Pigmentiphaga aceris: one gene and its partner. The protein of the gene in region 1 interacts with the protein of each later gene in a pairwise test. Links are inferred from orthologs where the notes say so. Each region holds a gene or a part of one and is shown on either strand. Other genes may lie near its edges.

Region 1 (7,814 bases):
TTCAGCTGCAGCTGGCGGGGCCGGGGGCGGCGCGACATTGGCTGCCTCGGCGGCATTGGCTGCGGCTACCGCCGCTGCTTCGTTGCGCGCCGTTGCACTGGGCAATGCAACATGCACCAGACCCAGCGCCTGGGCAGCCGCCAGATTTTCTTCTTGGGCAGTGACACCAATGACCGGCAGGCGGTGGGCTGCCAAGCCGTCGAGCAGGGCTTGCCAATCCAGTGGCTCGGTGATTCGGCCAGCGTCGATCACGACGGGTTCGTCGTCGAAGAAACCGGCGGCGTCCTTCATTCTCGCGTCTAGCGCGGTGCGCAGGGCGAGCGTGTCTGCCGAGTGAAGTACGACACGAATGGCGTACAGCGTCGCACTCTTGAAATCCAGGACAGGCACATCCATTGCTGTGGCACCGCAATTCGCAAAAAAAGATTCTAACCAGTTAAGTGTTCTGAAAGAGTGAGCGCATGTGTCTAGCGGCACGATGCGTGCTGTGATGTGCCTGAAACCCGCATCACCGGGTTCTTTGCCCGTGCAGGCGCTGCGTCCCGAGCGCTACAATTTCGCCTCTATGGCGGCGCAAAGTGCCGTTTGTCGGACAGAAGGCGAACATCATGTGGGTCATTTCGCAGGGCTGGGGGGCTGCAATCGAGTGGGTCAGCCTGCACGTGGTGGGGCCTTGCCTGGCGGTGTTCGGTCTGGGCAATGCGTTCGGCAACCCGGCCGAGGTGGCCGAAGCCGTGATCATCACCCTGCTTCAACTCGTGATGATTTCCCTGGTGTTCCGGCCGCTGGAAAGTCTGTTTCCCGCAGAACGCTGGGAAAATCGACGTCTGACGACGATCGACCGAAACTACACCTTATTGATGTTGCTGGGCCTGTTCCCGCTGTTCAGCTATCTGGTGCTGACGCCGGTTGCCCATCTGCTTGGTGGCGAATCAGCTACCTTGGCCGCTGTCAATGACGGTCCCACCTGGGGCCTGACGCATTGGGTGCCGTGGTTCGAGCATCATCCTTACGTCGCCTTCGCGGTGTATTACGTGGTCTACGATCTGGCCTATTACTGGATGCACCGGGCGCAGCACGCCATTCCCTGGTGGTGGGCCTTGCACAGCATGCATCACAGCCAGCGCCAGATGAGCTGCTGGAGCAACGACCGGACGGCGTATCTGGACGGCGTGTTGCAATCCTTTGTGCTGGCGTCGGTTGCGCTGGTGATGGGCGTGGAGCCCGCGCAGTTTGCGTGGCTGGTGCTGTTGTCCGAGCTGGTGCAGAACTTTTCCCATGCCAATGTCAGGCTGCGAATCGGGCAGCGCCTGGGCAAGGTGTTGGTGGGGCCGGCGTTTCATCGCTTGCATCACATGGTGCGCGACCCGGATCGTCCCACCTTCCACAATTGCAATTTTGGTCAGGTCTTGTCGATCTGGGATCGGGTCTTCGGCACGGCGCGTTATGGCGAGCCCGTGCATCCCACGGGGGTAAGCGACCCGATTGTCGATGCCGACAACGGCAAAGGCCTGATTTCCTTGCAGTGGTATGTATTGAAGCGATTCTGGGCGGCGTTTCGAAGTCCGGCCGGATGGCGGCCGGGCGACGTGCACTTCGGCGGGCCGGGCTTTGCCCCCATCGCCGATGACGCGGATACGGTGCCGGCCGGGTTGCCAGCTAGCCCGCCAGTGAATTCGTCAGCGCGCCCACCGCTGACACCATCGTCGACCCGACCAGCGAATTCAGCTGTCGCCGGTGCTGACTCTGACGCCGCAACTCGCTGAGAAAGTCCTGCGCGGCCGAACTGAGCGCGGCGTGTTTGCGCCACATGAAGTGCGTGGTGGCCGTGCTGATGCCAGGCAACTGGTGAAGGCGCAACGAACCGCGCTGGGCCAGCGGCTCGGCCATGCCGCGTGGCATCAGCGACACGCCCATGCCGGCCGCGACACAACCCAGGATTGCGCCATAGGCACCCAGGTCCAGGCGTTTGGCGGGTGTGGCGTGTCCCAAGGACATCCAGCGTTCCAGTCGCTCGCGGTAGGGGCAGCCGTGACGGAATTGCAGCAGGGTATGGTTGGCGACGTCGGCCGGCGTGTTGATGGCATCGACCTGCGGGCCGGAGATCAACACGATTTCTTCTTCGAAAACCGGTTCGCTGGTCAGGGCCGGGTCGGTGGCCGGGCTGGCCACCACGATGGCTTCCACACGGTGTTCAAGCAGCGATTTCACCAACTGCACCGTCAGCGCAATGTCCAGATCCAATTCGACATCAGGGTGGTTGCGGTTGAAGGGCAGCAGCACGTCTGCCAGGCGCAGCGACGCAAAACTCTCCACGGTGCCCAATCGCAATTGGCGACGCTCAGGAGGCAGCGCGCCCGCCACGCGGCGCGCTTGCTCACCAAGTTCAAGAATCTTGTCTGCGTAGGGCAGCAGGGCACGACCGTGGTCGTTCAGGTCTAGCCGACGGCCGATACGGTCAAACACCGGATTGCCAAGCTCGGCTTCCAGCTGTTTGATGCGCGCGGTGACATTCGACTGCACACAATTCAGGCGCTGCGATGCGCGCTGCATGGTGCCTTCTTCGACTACGGCCTTGAAAGTACGCAACAGAACGGGGTCCATGTGTTGCTTTCCTGATACTTGCTGTCGCCAACAGCGGGTGAATTGAATGCACCAAGATGGTGAATTCATGCACGTTTCCTAGGGAAAACGCACGGTTTTGTGCAATTAATTAATTTTATTGATCGAATATATCAAAAACAATCACTATGAATGGGGTTTTACTGGGGATAACCTGACTACTCACAAACAAACAAAATCCCTGGATTGCCATGAGCAGCCTTGCTACTTCGATCTCGACTTCGCGCCAGCCGCGGCGCGCAGCCCCCGTCACCATCCTCGCCACCGTGCGTCGTTGGCTCGACGTCAGCCGCGAACGCCACGCGCTGTCGCGTCTCGATGACGCAGCACTGGCTGACCTGGGCCTCCTGCGCACCGACGTGCGCCGCGAAACCAACAAGTACTTCTGGCGTTGAGCATCGGTGGCTGAATCGGGCAACTGATCCAGCCAGCTGATGAGGCACATCACGCAAGTGAAGTAAGTTGACCCTGCGCGTAAGCCACCTCTGTATATGCGTGGTCTGCGCGGACAGGACAAGGGCTGAGTCTGGCATTGGGCCAGCTCGGCCCTTTTGTTTTGGCAGCTTGCGCGCCGGCTTGCGGGCACAATAGCGACCGTCAACAGCCTACGGACGCAGCATGGAACAAGTCGATTGCGTGGTCATCGGTGCGGGAGTGGTCGGGTTGGCCACGGCGCGGGCACTGGCCCGGTCTGGCCACGAAGTCATGATTCTGGAAGCCGCGCGTGCCATCGGCACCGGCACCAGTTCGCGCAACAGCGAAGTGATTCATGCGGGTATCTATTACCCGCCCGGCTCACGCAAGGCAAGGCTGTGCGTCAGCGGCAAGGACATGCTGTATGCGTTTTGCGAGGCCCACGGCGTGGGCTATCGCCGCAGCGGCAAACTGATCGTTGCCAGTGACGCCGACCAGGTTGCCCAGCTTGAGGTCATTGCCAAGAATGCCGCTGCCAGTGGTGTTGAAGATTTGCGCTGGCTGGACGCCACCGCCATGCACGAGCATGAACCTGCGCTGCGCGGGCATGCGGCGCTGTTGTCGCCATCGACTGGCATCATCGACAGCCACGCCTTGATGCTGGCCTTGCTGGGCGAGGCCGAACGCGCGGGGGCCACGCTGGCGCTGGGGGCAAACGTTATAGCGGCGTCGGTACATGCCGATGGCATTGCGTTGAGTATCGACAGCGATGGCGAGGCCATCACCTTGCTTGCCCGCAGCGTGATCAACAGTGCAGGTTTGGGTGCCTGCGACTTGGCGCGTCGTATCAACGGCCTGGATGCACACCATGTACCGCCCAACTATCTTGCCAAGGGCAGCTACTTCACCTGCGCTGGCCGTTCGCCGTTTTCACATCTGATCTATCCCTTGCCCGAGGCAGGCGGGCTGGGTGTGCATCTGACCTTGGATCTGGGCGGTCAGATGCGTTTTGGCCCGAATGTAAAGTGGGTGGACAGCATCGACTACGAAGTCGATGCCAGCGAGGCCTCTGCCTTCGCCACAGCGGTGCGCCGCTTCTGGCCAGACTTGCCCGACGGTGCGCTGCAGCCTGGTTATGCCGGCATTCGCCCGAAGATCAGCGGCCCGGGCGAACCGGCCGCAGACTTCCGTATCGATGGCCCTGCCGTGCATGGGGTGGTTGGCCTGGTGAACCTGTTCGGCATCGAGTCCCCGGGGCTGACGGCGTCACTGGCGATTGCCGATGAGGTGCTTGCCTGCATGGCGGAGTGATTCCAGAGCTGCTGCCAGCTAGTTCAGATTCGCTACGGCGGATGTCGCGCAGCCTGGCCTGGCCTTAATTACGTATCTGCTCGCGTCAGGGCTGAACCTCGTCCGCCATGATGCCGGCAAGATAGGCAATGCCGCTTTCACGTGCGACCGCTTGCAAGGCAGATGCATCCAGTCCAGGCGCATACAGCTTGTGCATCCGCAGCAGCAAGACAATCGGGAGAATGGCGCTTTCCTGCACTTGTGGGTCGGGGTGCTGCCAGAGCGCCATCAGCAGGGGCTGACCTGCCTTCAGCGCACGCTCGATTTCACTGTCGCCTGCCTGGCCCGCAGCATTGAGCAGCATATGGCCGATGAAGCGCGCCGACACGGCATCGTCGGGCTGGTAATGCGCTGCCAGCTGCGCAATACGTCGTCCCCGGGGCTTGAGTCTGGGCAGTTCGGCATCGTCAGCCAACGCGCTGCGGCGTGTGACGGCGGCCTGCAAGTCTGCCGGCACAGATTCCAGCGGCAAAGGCGGTACCGGGTTGCGGTACGGCCACGGCCTGATGAAAGGATCGGACCCGTGCGCGAAACGATAGAGCGCAACCGCTTCTTCACGAGCGCCGGCCGCCAAGGTCTGAGCGGCCAGGTCTGCCAGCATCGCCACATCGATCGTGTCCAGCGCGACGCAGTCGTCGTAGACGTAGGCCAGCACGCCGTGTCCGTGTGTGGCGGTCAGCAGTCCCTGCCAGGCGCGCAAGGCTGGCAACAAGGGCGCTGCCAAGGACCCGGTTTGTGGCGTGGCCAGCAAGGGATGCGAGATGTGAATCGCACCGCCATCGCGCGTTACCGTGAAGGCGTCGTGAAGGTTATCGCCGGGTAGCGCTGTACCGCCTTCATCGAAATTGGCAAAGAAGGCCGCACGTACTTTGCGCAGGAATTTTCGCCAGAACAGCTGTTCCTGTTTTGCGCCATCGCTCCCCTCGGCTTGCGCTGCGCGCCACGCCGCCACCTTGGGTGCCAGGCAATCAGGCATGCCCATCGCGGCCAAGGTTTCATCGTCGAATCTGGCGGCGGTGGACGACACGACTTCGTCTTCGTCATCGGGCCAGTGCGCAGGGCTTCCCGCCAATTGCCATGAGACATCGATGGCCTTGAATACGGCGCGCCAGCGAGCGGTTTCGTCACTGCGAAGCATGGCCAAGCGCGCCTGCAAGGCAAAAATCTCAGGCAGGAACAGCCGCCGTTCTGCGGGGTTGAACTGCCCACCGCCCAAGGTAATGGTGGTGCCTGCGCGCAGGGCGGGCAGGTCGATATCCAGGCGTGCTTGCGCACTGTCTGCGGCGCGTTGCAACAGCACGTCTGCCCAGTGCAGATGACGTTCGACCGTGGCCGCATCGGGTGCTTGCACACCGCGTTTGGTTTTCTTTTCCTGGCGTGCCGGATTCGGGTCCAACCCTGCGGCCCAGGCCAGGTGCGCGCCACCCGCTTGTCGCAATATGCGGGTATGCAAGTCGTGCCAATCGCCGATGTGATCGAAGGCCGCGCTGAGTTGAATCGCCTGATGGGGCGACTGCCCAGTTATTGCCGTTGCCCAATGCGCATCGCCGCCGTCGATGTCACCCTGGGCGTAGGCACTTTCCGCCAGCCGCGCGTAATGCAGATGCGCATTCGACCCCAGGTCGATCAGTTGCTGGCAGATCGGTTCGAACACACCATATGCCCGGTTTTGCCAGCACGCCTCAGCGCAGGTTTCCAATGCCAGCCACGCCAACTCGCGTGTGGCCGGTTCGCCGTCCTGGATCAAGGCGGCAAGTGCTGGCCTCACCGCTTTCATCATGGCGTCTTCACCGGTAAAGCGCCATTCGGTACGCAGGTTGTGTTCGAGAAACTCGGCCACCTTCAGCCGCTGCGCCGGGTCTGGGTCTACCGCGCCCGCCGCTGCGCGCTTGAGCGCGCCTGTCAGGGTAGTGCGATCAGGCGCATCGTCCATCACGCGTGGTTTGCGTGGCTGTCCAGTGGTGGCAACGCTGTCATATAGCGATGCGCTGAACAAGCGTCCCGGCCAGTGTGCTGCCAGCGCCAGGACCGCATCGTTGATGTCGTGATCGACCCTGCTGCGTCCCACGCCATTGGGCCACACCCGATTCACGCGACCCGCTACCCGGTGCCCGAAACGCCCCGCGCATTCATGTGCGTAGATCAAGGTCCAGGCACCGGTCACGAACCACAGTGGTGCCGTGGCGTGGCCAACAAACGTGTCTTCGCCCACGGTGCAGGACAAAGTGTCGCCGTCCACACGCAGGGTGGCGCGTGCCTCTGTCAGCCCGTCATCGCGCCAGTGTCTGGCGGCAAAGGCGTTCATCAGGTGTACCAGCGCGGCGTGGGTACTCGTGGACATCGATTCAGCTCCTGTGAAGGGTCAGGCGAGGGCGGTGTTCAGGCGTATCGAACTCGGGCGCATCGAATTCAGGCACATCAAACGTCGTGCGAAGCCAGGCGTGTACGCGTCCGGGTCACGCTCCAATGGGTCAGGCCGCCACACAAGGCACCGACGATTGCACCAAGACAAACGGCTGCCGCGACGGCCACCAGATTGATGGCATTGATGAATGCCAAGGCCGCCACCATTGCCACCGCACCGGCAACTGCGCCTACTCCTATCGCGCCCATCTGGGTGGCGAACCTGGGTGCAGATAGCTTGCGCCCCACAACGAAGATCAGTCCTGCCGCCAGAAAGATCGGTGCGAACACCATGTAGGCATATGCCGTGGCGACATACAGCAGCGGGGAATCGCTGTGTAGAGAAGGACCCAGCTCCACGACCTTGAGCGCCATGCCCGATGCCGCAAGGATGCCAATCAGCAACGGACCCAAAAGCGCAAACCACAACAGCGCAACAGCCGTGGCGCGCCAGTTCATGTGGATTCCGGTGCGCGGCAAGCGGCGCTTTCACGCGTGGGCTGACGGAGAAATACCGTGCTGAAACCTGGGCTGTTTGGCATGGGATTGGGGGCTGGTCAGGGTTTTCCATGCTACGTGAGCCAGATGCTCACACTTGTGTGAAAACGCAAGCATTCCCCCTGGGAAGCAGCATCAAAGCCTTTCACTGCGCCACTTCACGGGATTTGCTAGGGGAAATTCCCAGGCGTATAGTGCGCACCAAATTCATACTATGACCGTATGACAATATCAGCAGATCAATTGACGGAACCCACCGCTTTGTTGCGTTTAGCCCCTGAACGTCTGTCGGATCGACTGGCCGCAATGCTCACGCAGCAGATCGAGTCGGGCGTGTTCACGCCTGGACAACGTCTGCCCACCGAGCCCGAGCTGGTCAGCATTCACGGCGTATCGCGCACGGTCGTGCGCGAGGCGGTCAGTCAGCTGAAATCGCGCGGTTTGCTGGTGTCTCGACAAGGTGCGGGCGTGTTTGTGGCACTTGCACAACCCACGCGACCGCTGGCGTTCGACCCGGCAGTGCTGCA
Region 2 (7,040 bases), 600 kb from region 1 along the record:
GAGCCTGCCGCAACTGCGCGACAGTGCGCCCGAGGGACTGCAGGTTGTCCATATGCTGTATTTGCTATGTTGATCAGGTAAGGATGCAGTGCTTCCAACATAAAAACAAGATTTTGACATTTAAATATAGCAAATACAGCAACTTTGACGACGTCTGAAATTTGCTGTATTTGCCATAAAGCAGATTAGAAAACCAGATAAATTCTTGGACCAATCGGCAAAACCCAAACTTTTTATAGCAAATAAAGCATCAAATCCGCAGCCTCGGAAGATGCAATACTGGCACTTCAGCAGCCTGCGCCACCGACCATCCATGACACTTTCCCCCGACACCCTGCGCCAGATCAGTGACCTGACCCGCACGCATTATCAAGACTCTGCCGAGAGCTTCCGCGAAGGCACGGCCGACCACGATGTCAGTCAGAACATTGCCGCCCTGCTGCGACATATCGAAGGCACCGAGCCTTTCACCATCATGGATTTCGGCTGCGGACCGGGGCGTGATCTGAAGACCTTCAGCGGGCTTGGACACCGTGCAGTCGGGCTGGATGGCACCGAACGTTTTGTCGAGATGGCACGCGACGATTCTGGCTGTGAGGTGTGGCACCAGGACTTCCTGGCGCTGGACCTGCCCGATGCATACTTCGACGGCATCTTCGCCAACGCGGTGCTGTTCCACATTCCTGCGCAAGAGTTGCCGCGTGTGCTTGGACAACTGCGCGCCACCTTGAAGCCGCGTGGTGTGCTGTTCTGCTCGAACCCGCGTGGTGACAATCAGGAAGGCTGGAATCGCGGCCGTTATGGTTCATATCACGACCTGGCGGCGTGGCGTGACTTCATGACAACGGCCGGGTTTGAAGAACTTGAACACTATTACCGGCCGACCGGTTTGCCGCTGGACCAGCAACCGTGGCTGGCCAGCGTGTGGCGGCGCGTGGGCTAAGGCCAGAGCCAACAGCCATCGTGCTGCGCCGGTCAATGTGCATTGCCGGCGCAGCAGCACGACCTTGAAACCCTTGTTGAGCAAAAGCGCTACGGACAAAAGTTCTGTTGAACAAACGCCTTACTGGACCACAGTCGCCGGCGTGCGCTGCATCGGCGACTCGTCCGCAGATTCAGTCACCACCTCCGGCATCGACGCCACATGCACCACCCGCGTCGGGAACGCAAAGCTCACGCCCATTTCAGCCAGGCCATCCATCAATCGGAAATTGAGCGCCTGCTGGATGTCCATGTAAGCGTTGTAGCCCGGGTCGAGCACGATGTAGACCGTCTCGAAATCCAGGCTGCTTTCGCCAAAGCCCTTCAAGTGCGAGCGGTCGAAACGCGTCTTCGGAATGTCGCGCACGATGCGCTCGACCAGCTGCGGAATCTGCTTGGCCTGCTCCGAGGTGCAGGTCCGCGTGACCTTGAACTCAAACACAATGCGGCGTTCGGCCAGGCGCTTGTAGTTCTGAATGGTGGCACCCAGCATGGCGGTGTTTGCCATCACGATCTGCTCGCCGCCCAGGCTGCGAATGCGCGTGGTCTTCAAGCCCACGTGTTCGACGGTACCTGCCAGGGAACCGACGACAATGAAGTCACCCACCTCGAATGGCTTGTCGACGGCAATCGACAGCGAGGCAAACAGGTCACCCAGAATGTTCTGCACGGCCAGTGCCACCGCAATGCCGCCCACCCCCAGGCTGGCGACAAAGGCGGTGATATTGACGCCCAGGTTCGACAGCATGGCCAGCAGCACGATCGCCCACAGCAATACCTTGGCACCCCACATCAGCAGCGAGGACAGCGCGCTCAGCTGCGCGGGCTGACCGCTGGCCCGCCCTTTCAGATAATGCGTCATGCCAAGGCTGATTGCCCGGCTTCCCCACAGCGCCACCTGCAACACCACCACCACGAACCACAGACTGCTTATCCGATCTGCCCAGCGTGCCGGCAATTCAAGCATGCCCGCCCCGATCAGGATGGCTGCCAAGCCGATCAGAAAATTGCTGGTTCCGCCAACCACCAGCGCCGCCACGGCGCTGAACAGCGAATCAGACCGCGAGGCGGCGGCAGTAAATCGGCGGCGCAGGAAACTGACGCCCGCGCGCAGCACCACAAAACTGAGCGAAGCCACGCATAAGGCGAACAGCCAACTCAGCAAGGGAATGCCAAGGAATGAAGTGTCGTTGAATAGGTCAGTGATGAAGCTGCTGTTCATGCGGCGGGGGGTCCTTTCTGAAAACATGCGTGGGCTGACACACCGCAAGCGGTGGCGAGCAGATATCCGGGCAGCACAAGGGCGTGACGGAAACGGGGAAGGCGCTTTGCTTGCTTAGCGATGCAAATGCAGAGGCCAGTGCAGATGGCTCGCACGGCGTTCGTCGCCTGCAAAGACTTGGGGCAGACCTGCTGGTCGCCGCCTTCATGGATCGCCTTTGAAACAGGCGGGTCCTGCGAATGCCGGTACAAAAACCGACTCGCCTTGAAACGCAACGTGGCGAACACGGCGACAGATGGCGTTTCCACCGCACAGCGGGGAAACCGGGTTGAACCAAGGCGGAGCGCACCATACCAACGGAGCGCTCCGTATCCTGGGGACTTACTGCGTCAACTGCTCGTAGCAACTCGCGTAATAGTCGGCCTCGAATTCCTCGGCCGCCTTCTTGCGCGCGTCGGGCGTGTCGCGGCGCGTTTGCACGAAGGCATCGGTGATCATCTCGCGCGCCAGCGGGACCGTGCCCTTGGGCATGTCTTCTGTCGCGCGCATCACCTCTTCCATCGGCACATCACGCTGACGCGCCTCCATGAATGAACGCGCCATCGTGGCCACGTTCAAGCAGGTCTTGCGGGCGTTTTCCGGGCTGGTGGCTGCCTGTGCGCTGAAGGCAAGCATGAAACCTGCCAACACGAACAAACCACGCTGGCCGGCACCAGCCAGACGGGACGCGTACAGCATGATCAGTCTTTACGTGCGGTGACTTCGAGCAGGTGATAACCGAACTGGGTCTTCACCGGGCCTTGAACCACGTTCACCGGGGCGCTGAACACGACTTCGTCGAATTCCTTGACCATCTGGCCGCGGCCGAAGGTGCCCAGGTTGCCACCGTCACGCTTGGACGGGCAGCTGGAGTTGTCCTTCGCCACTTGCGCGAAGTCAGCGCCGCCTTCGATGGCAGCCTTCAGTTCGTTGCACTTCTCTTCCGTGGACACCAGGATGTGGCGGGCGGTAGCTTGGGCCATGAGTCTTGCTCCTAAAAATTGAACCCTAGAGAGTAACGCACTCGCGGCAATCGCCGCTCACCGCGCGCAAAAGCGCCCTTTCAACACAGTGAATACAGCGTCTCCGATGACACCCGCGCCAGCACCAAGCGCTCTTCCAAGGTGGTGGAAATCGCATACTCGGGCGACGTGGTGTCGCGCATCACCGGTTCGACAATGGTGTCGCCATGGCAGCTGATGATGGCTGCGACAACAGGCGTGTTCGCGTTGCTGCCCCGCCGCACCACAATGGCAGCTTCACCCGATGCCAATTGCACGAAGCAGCCCGGCGGGAAGATGCCGAATTCTTTGATCAGCAAGGCGGCAAGCGGATGGCCTTGGCTTTGCAGATATAGCTCGCGCGCCACCTGTTGCGCAGGAATGGCACCCCGATCAGCCCGCCATGCATGCTTGGCGGCGAACTGGTCGGCGAAACGCAGAATCTGTGCACCATCGGTTGGTGTTTCGATGCCACGCGGGTAACCCTGTCCACTCATCTCTTCGTGGTGCTGCTCGACCTTGGCAAGCCACTCTTCGTCTACCAATCCCACTTCGCGCAGCATGGCTGCACTGGTCAACGGGTGGGCATGGATCAAGGCGCGATGCGCATCCGTCAGGGGATCGAGCCGGCCCGCAAGCGTGCCCTGCAGCTCGATGATCGACAGGTTCATGGTCAACGCGGCACACACCAGTCGCAGATGCCGCGTCATCGACCAGCCCAGACGCCGCGCCAGCACACTGCAGACCGTGGCGACGTGCAAGGAGTGCACCGAACCATAGATGGCAAAGCGCGTGTAGTCGTGACGAATGATCAGGAAGATCAGCTGATCCACATTGCGCTCGGTGAGGCTGGCAACGGCCTCTGCAATACCGCGAATGCGCGCGATGAAATCAGCCTCTTCGGGGTGGCTCAGCAACCATGCCAGCTCCAGTTTCAAAGAGGCGTATCGAACCGGCAACGGCGGCGGCACCTCGACCTCGCCCGTTGGTTTGCTGGCATCTCTGAGATGGACGCAGCCACCACGCGCAATCAGGTTTTCAAGGATTGAATCGTTCGCGAGAAGATGGCCACGCGCAAGCAGCAATTGCCCCTCGGCGTCATGCACATCCCAAGGCAGCGGCATGCCCGAACGCACATCCAGCGACGGAATCTCCGCAAGTAAAACCGATCTGATCTGCACAGCAATCCTCTGTGGTCCGGCCAACCTCCACAGGTCTACAGCCGACTGAAGCGCGAGATGCTATCGATTGATTGCGCGTATTTTGTGACTGGCAAGCAGAGTTGAGCCTTGCCAGCAGAGTATTGCGCTGTAGGACTGACAGGTTGACGAAGAGACGCCATTGGGACATTCCGTGACCCAACCGCCGGGACCTGCCGGTTTTTTTCACGATGGAAAAATCCTTGGAGTCACAGTGATGATAATTTCTGCTCCTGGCTTCCTGTCTGAAAACCGTTCCCTCATGAGCACCCACACTTCAGCTTCGGTTGGCTACATTGGTCCGCCAGGCTCCTGGACTCACCAGGCATGTCTCGACCTTTTCAACGACCAGCCACTGGTACCGCTATCGCGCGAGGATCTGTTCGAGCGCTACAGCAAAGGTGAGATCGCATGCATTTGCGTGCCGGTGGCGACCTCTGTCGTAGGCGTCACCCCTTACCTGGACGATGTGCTTGCATTACCCGTGCTGACGGTCGTCGCCGAGTACCCGAAGATGCTTGGCTACAGCCTGCTGGTGCGACCCGGAACCAGGCGGGAAGACATCACCGACGTGTTTGCGCACCCGGTTGCACTTGAAGAAGTGAAACCCTGGCTTGACCGCGAGATGCCTCATGTGCGCAGGATTCAGGCAAGCAGCGGAGGCGCGGCAGCGCAAACGGTCGCCAACAGCGCAGGGCTGGACAAGGCGTCTCTGGGCCCGATGGTTGGCAGCTCGCTTTATTCGCTGGTGTCGCTGGAAGATGGCATTGAAGAAGGCCCGCACAACGTCACGCGCTGGTGGGTGCTGGGCCGCGATGTGCCCGCGCCCAGCGGGCACGACAAGACCTCGTTGCTGGTGGACACGTCGGACGATCAGTTCGGTGCCGTGCTCGCCTTGCTTGCCAATGCTCGCGTGCAGATCCTGACCATCTATGAACGTCCGAGCAAGCAGACGCTGGACACGCATCGTTATCTCATCGAGGTAGCGGGCCATGCGGAAGACGATCATCTGGCTGCGTTGCTTGCGCAGCACGCCGTCTTCCGTGTGCTGGGGTCCTATCCAAGAAAGTGAAGCGCAACAACAAGGCCTGCATTCTGCAAGATCAATAATTCGACGACTTGTTCAGACTGGCCCACAGATGCGCCGCTGCCATGGTTCGGTGGGGTCGATAACGGGCCAGCAGCGTCTCGGCTGCGGCAATGCTTGGGCGCGTCTCATGGCCCCATAAATTGGCGATGGCGGCACGCACGGCAACGTCGCCGTGCAGCGAACAGTCTGCATATCCATAACCACGCAGCAAGGCGTAATTCACGGTCCACGGCCCGATCCCTTTGACCGCGAGCAATGCCGCGCAAATGGTATCCAGCGAGTTGGCCGGGCTTTCCTGAAGATCGATCTGCCCGCTTGCAAGCAAGTCGGCCAACCTTAACAAAGTCTCTGCCTTGGCGCGCGAGAACTGCCGTGACGTCAGTGCCTCGATATCGATGCGTGCCGCGTCCGCCGGACTCGGATAACAGATCAGTCCACTGCTGTGGGGCTGGCCCGCCAGTCGGATGAAACTGCGCCGCAAGGACACCGCAAACGCCACGTTGATCTGCTGGCCCATGATGGCCCAGGTGAGCGCCTCGAAGATCGACGCCGACTGTGCAATGCGCAAGCCCTGCTGGCGTGCGGTCAAGGGACCGAATACCGGGTCTGTCTCGACGAAGGCCAGGAACGCGGCCGGATCGATATGCAGCCCCAGCATGCTGGCTGCAATGTGTTTGGCCTGCGACTGCATGGCGATGTTGATCGGTGCATCGGACAGCGCCACGCAGCAAGCTTGCTCAAGGGACGTGTCGAGCGCGATGTCGATGACTGTCGGCACATCACCGAGCAACACTGCTTTCTTGATCTGTTTTGTTATCGGCGTGTCGCTGACGATTTCGGACAAGGCATCCTTGTCTCGGGCGTGAAAATTCAATATATCCGCAACGATGTAGCCGCGCGGCAGAGGCAGCGTGAAATCGAACATTGATGCAGAAATACTCACCACGCCAACACGGTCTGTGCAGGAGCCACACGTCCGCGAGCATCGTCGCGATCTGACGAATGTCCTTCCAAGGCAAGCAGCATTTCCTTCGCCTTCAGCCCGCCAGCAAACCCGGTAAGCGCACCCGTCGAGCCGATCACACGATGGCACGGCGCAATGATGGAAATGGGATTGCGGCCATTGGCGGCACCAACCGCCCGCACCGCAGCGGGCCGGCCGATCTGTCGGGCAATGTCGCCGTAGGTTCTGGTCTGCCCGAAAGGAATGGTCAGCAACGCCGCCCAGACCTCTTTCTGAAACTCGGTGCCTTGAAAGTCGAGCGGCAGGTCGAACACATCGCGACGCCGCTCGAAATACTCGGCCAATTGCTGTGCGGTCTGGTTCAGCACCGCATTGTTCCGGTTCTCGCTCATGGGCTGCAGCATGACGCGATTCTCGCGTTCCACTTCCCACAAGACACCCGCCAGCGCGGGGCCTTTCGCGATCAGCTTCAGTTGTTTGACTGGCGAATCGACCCACATGTATTCGTAGGACACATCAGCTCCTTAGGCGCAAGGTCATGCCT

Evidence for each region. Proteins that work in one complex are often made in the same cells at the same time.
Region 2: the proteins of FXN63_RS22485 (region 1) and FXN63_RS19970 interact in binary tests that used the Escherichia coli proteins (3 or more experiments, as listed by UniProt). The link is inferred for Pigmentiphaga aceris from one-to-one orthologs.

Annotation. Positions count from the first base shown.
Region 1 is NZ_CP043046.1:5,200,448-5,208,261, reverse strand. Bases 2,509-5,293 are described here. They hold FXN63_RS22485 (NAD(P)/FAD-dependent oxidoreductase), read left to right. Parts: upstream 2,509-3,240; coding sequence 3,241-4,347; downstream 4,348-5,293. Other genes in these bases: FXN63_RS22480 (hypothetical protein), read right to left, coding at 4,433-5,293; FXN63_RS22490 (DUF1127 domain-containing protein), read left to right, coding at 2,814-3,017; FXN63_RS22495 (LysR substrate-binding domain-containing protein), read right to left, coding at 2,509-2,604. In the rest of the region: septum site-determining protein MinC, read right to left, coding at 1-396; FXN63_RS22500 (sterol desaturase family protein), read left to right, coding at 609-1,766; more of FXN63_RS22495, read right to left, coding at 1,660-2,508; more of FXN63_RS22480, read right to left, coding at 5,294-6,727; FXN63_RS22475 (hypothetical protein), read right to left, coding at 6,805-7,248; FXN63_RS22470 (FadR/GntR family transcriptional regulator), read left to right, coding at 7,531-7,814. UniProt on the Escherichia coli protein: Catalyzes the dehydrogenation of L-2-hydroxyglutarate (L2HG) to alpha-ketoglutarate and couples to the respiratory chain by feeding electrons from the reaction into the membrane quinone pool.
Region 2 is NZ_CP043046.1:4,599,544-4,606,583, forward strand. Bases 1,585-4,567 are described here. They hold FXN63_RS19970 (peptidylprolyl isomerase), read right to left. Parts: upstream 3,226-4,567; coding sequence 2,944-3,225; downstream 1,585-2,943. Other genes in these bases: FXN63_RS19960 (mechanosensitive ion channel family protein), read right to left, coding at 1,585-2,203; FXN63_RS19965 (hypothetical protein), read right to left, coding at 2,585-2,941; FXN63_RS19975 (HD-GYP domain-containing protein), read right to left, coding at 3,306-4,424. Outside these bases: FXN63_RS19950 (helix-turn-helix domain-containing protein), read right to left, coding at 1-52; FXN63_RS19955 (class I SAM-dependent methyltransferase), read left to right, coding at 314-943; more of FXN63_RS19960, read right to left, coding at 1,064-1,584; FXN63_RS19980 (prephenate dehydratase), read left to right, coding at 4,705-5,514; FXN63_RS19985 (DNA-3-methyladenine glycosylase family protein), read right to left, coding at 5,546-6,457; FXN63_RS19990 (methylated-DNA--[protein]-cysteine S-methyltransferase), read right to left, coding at 6,472-7,011. UniProt on the Escherichia coli protein: PPIases accelerate the folding of proteins. It prefers amino acid residues with hydrophobic side chains like leucine and phenylalanine in the P1 position of the peptides substrates.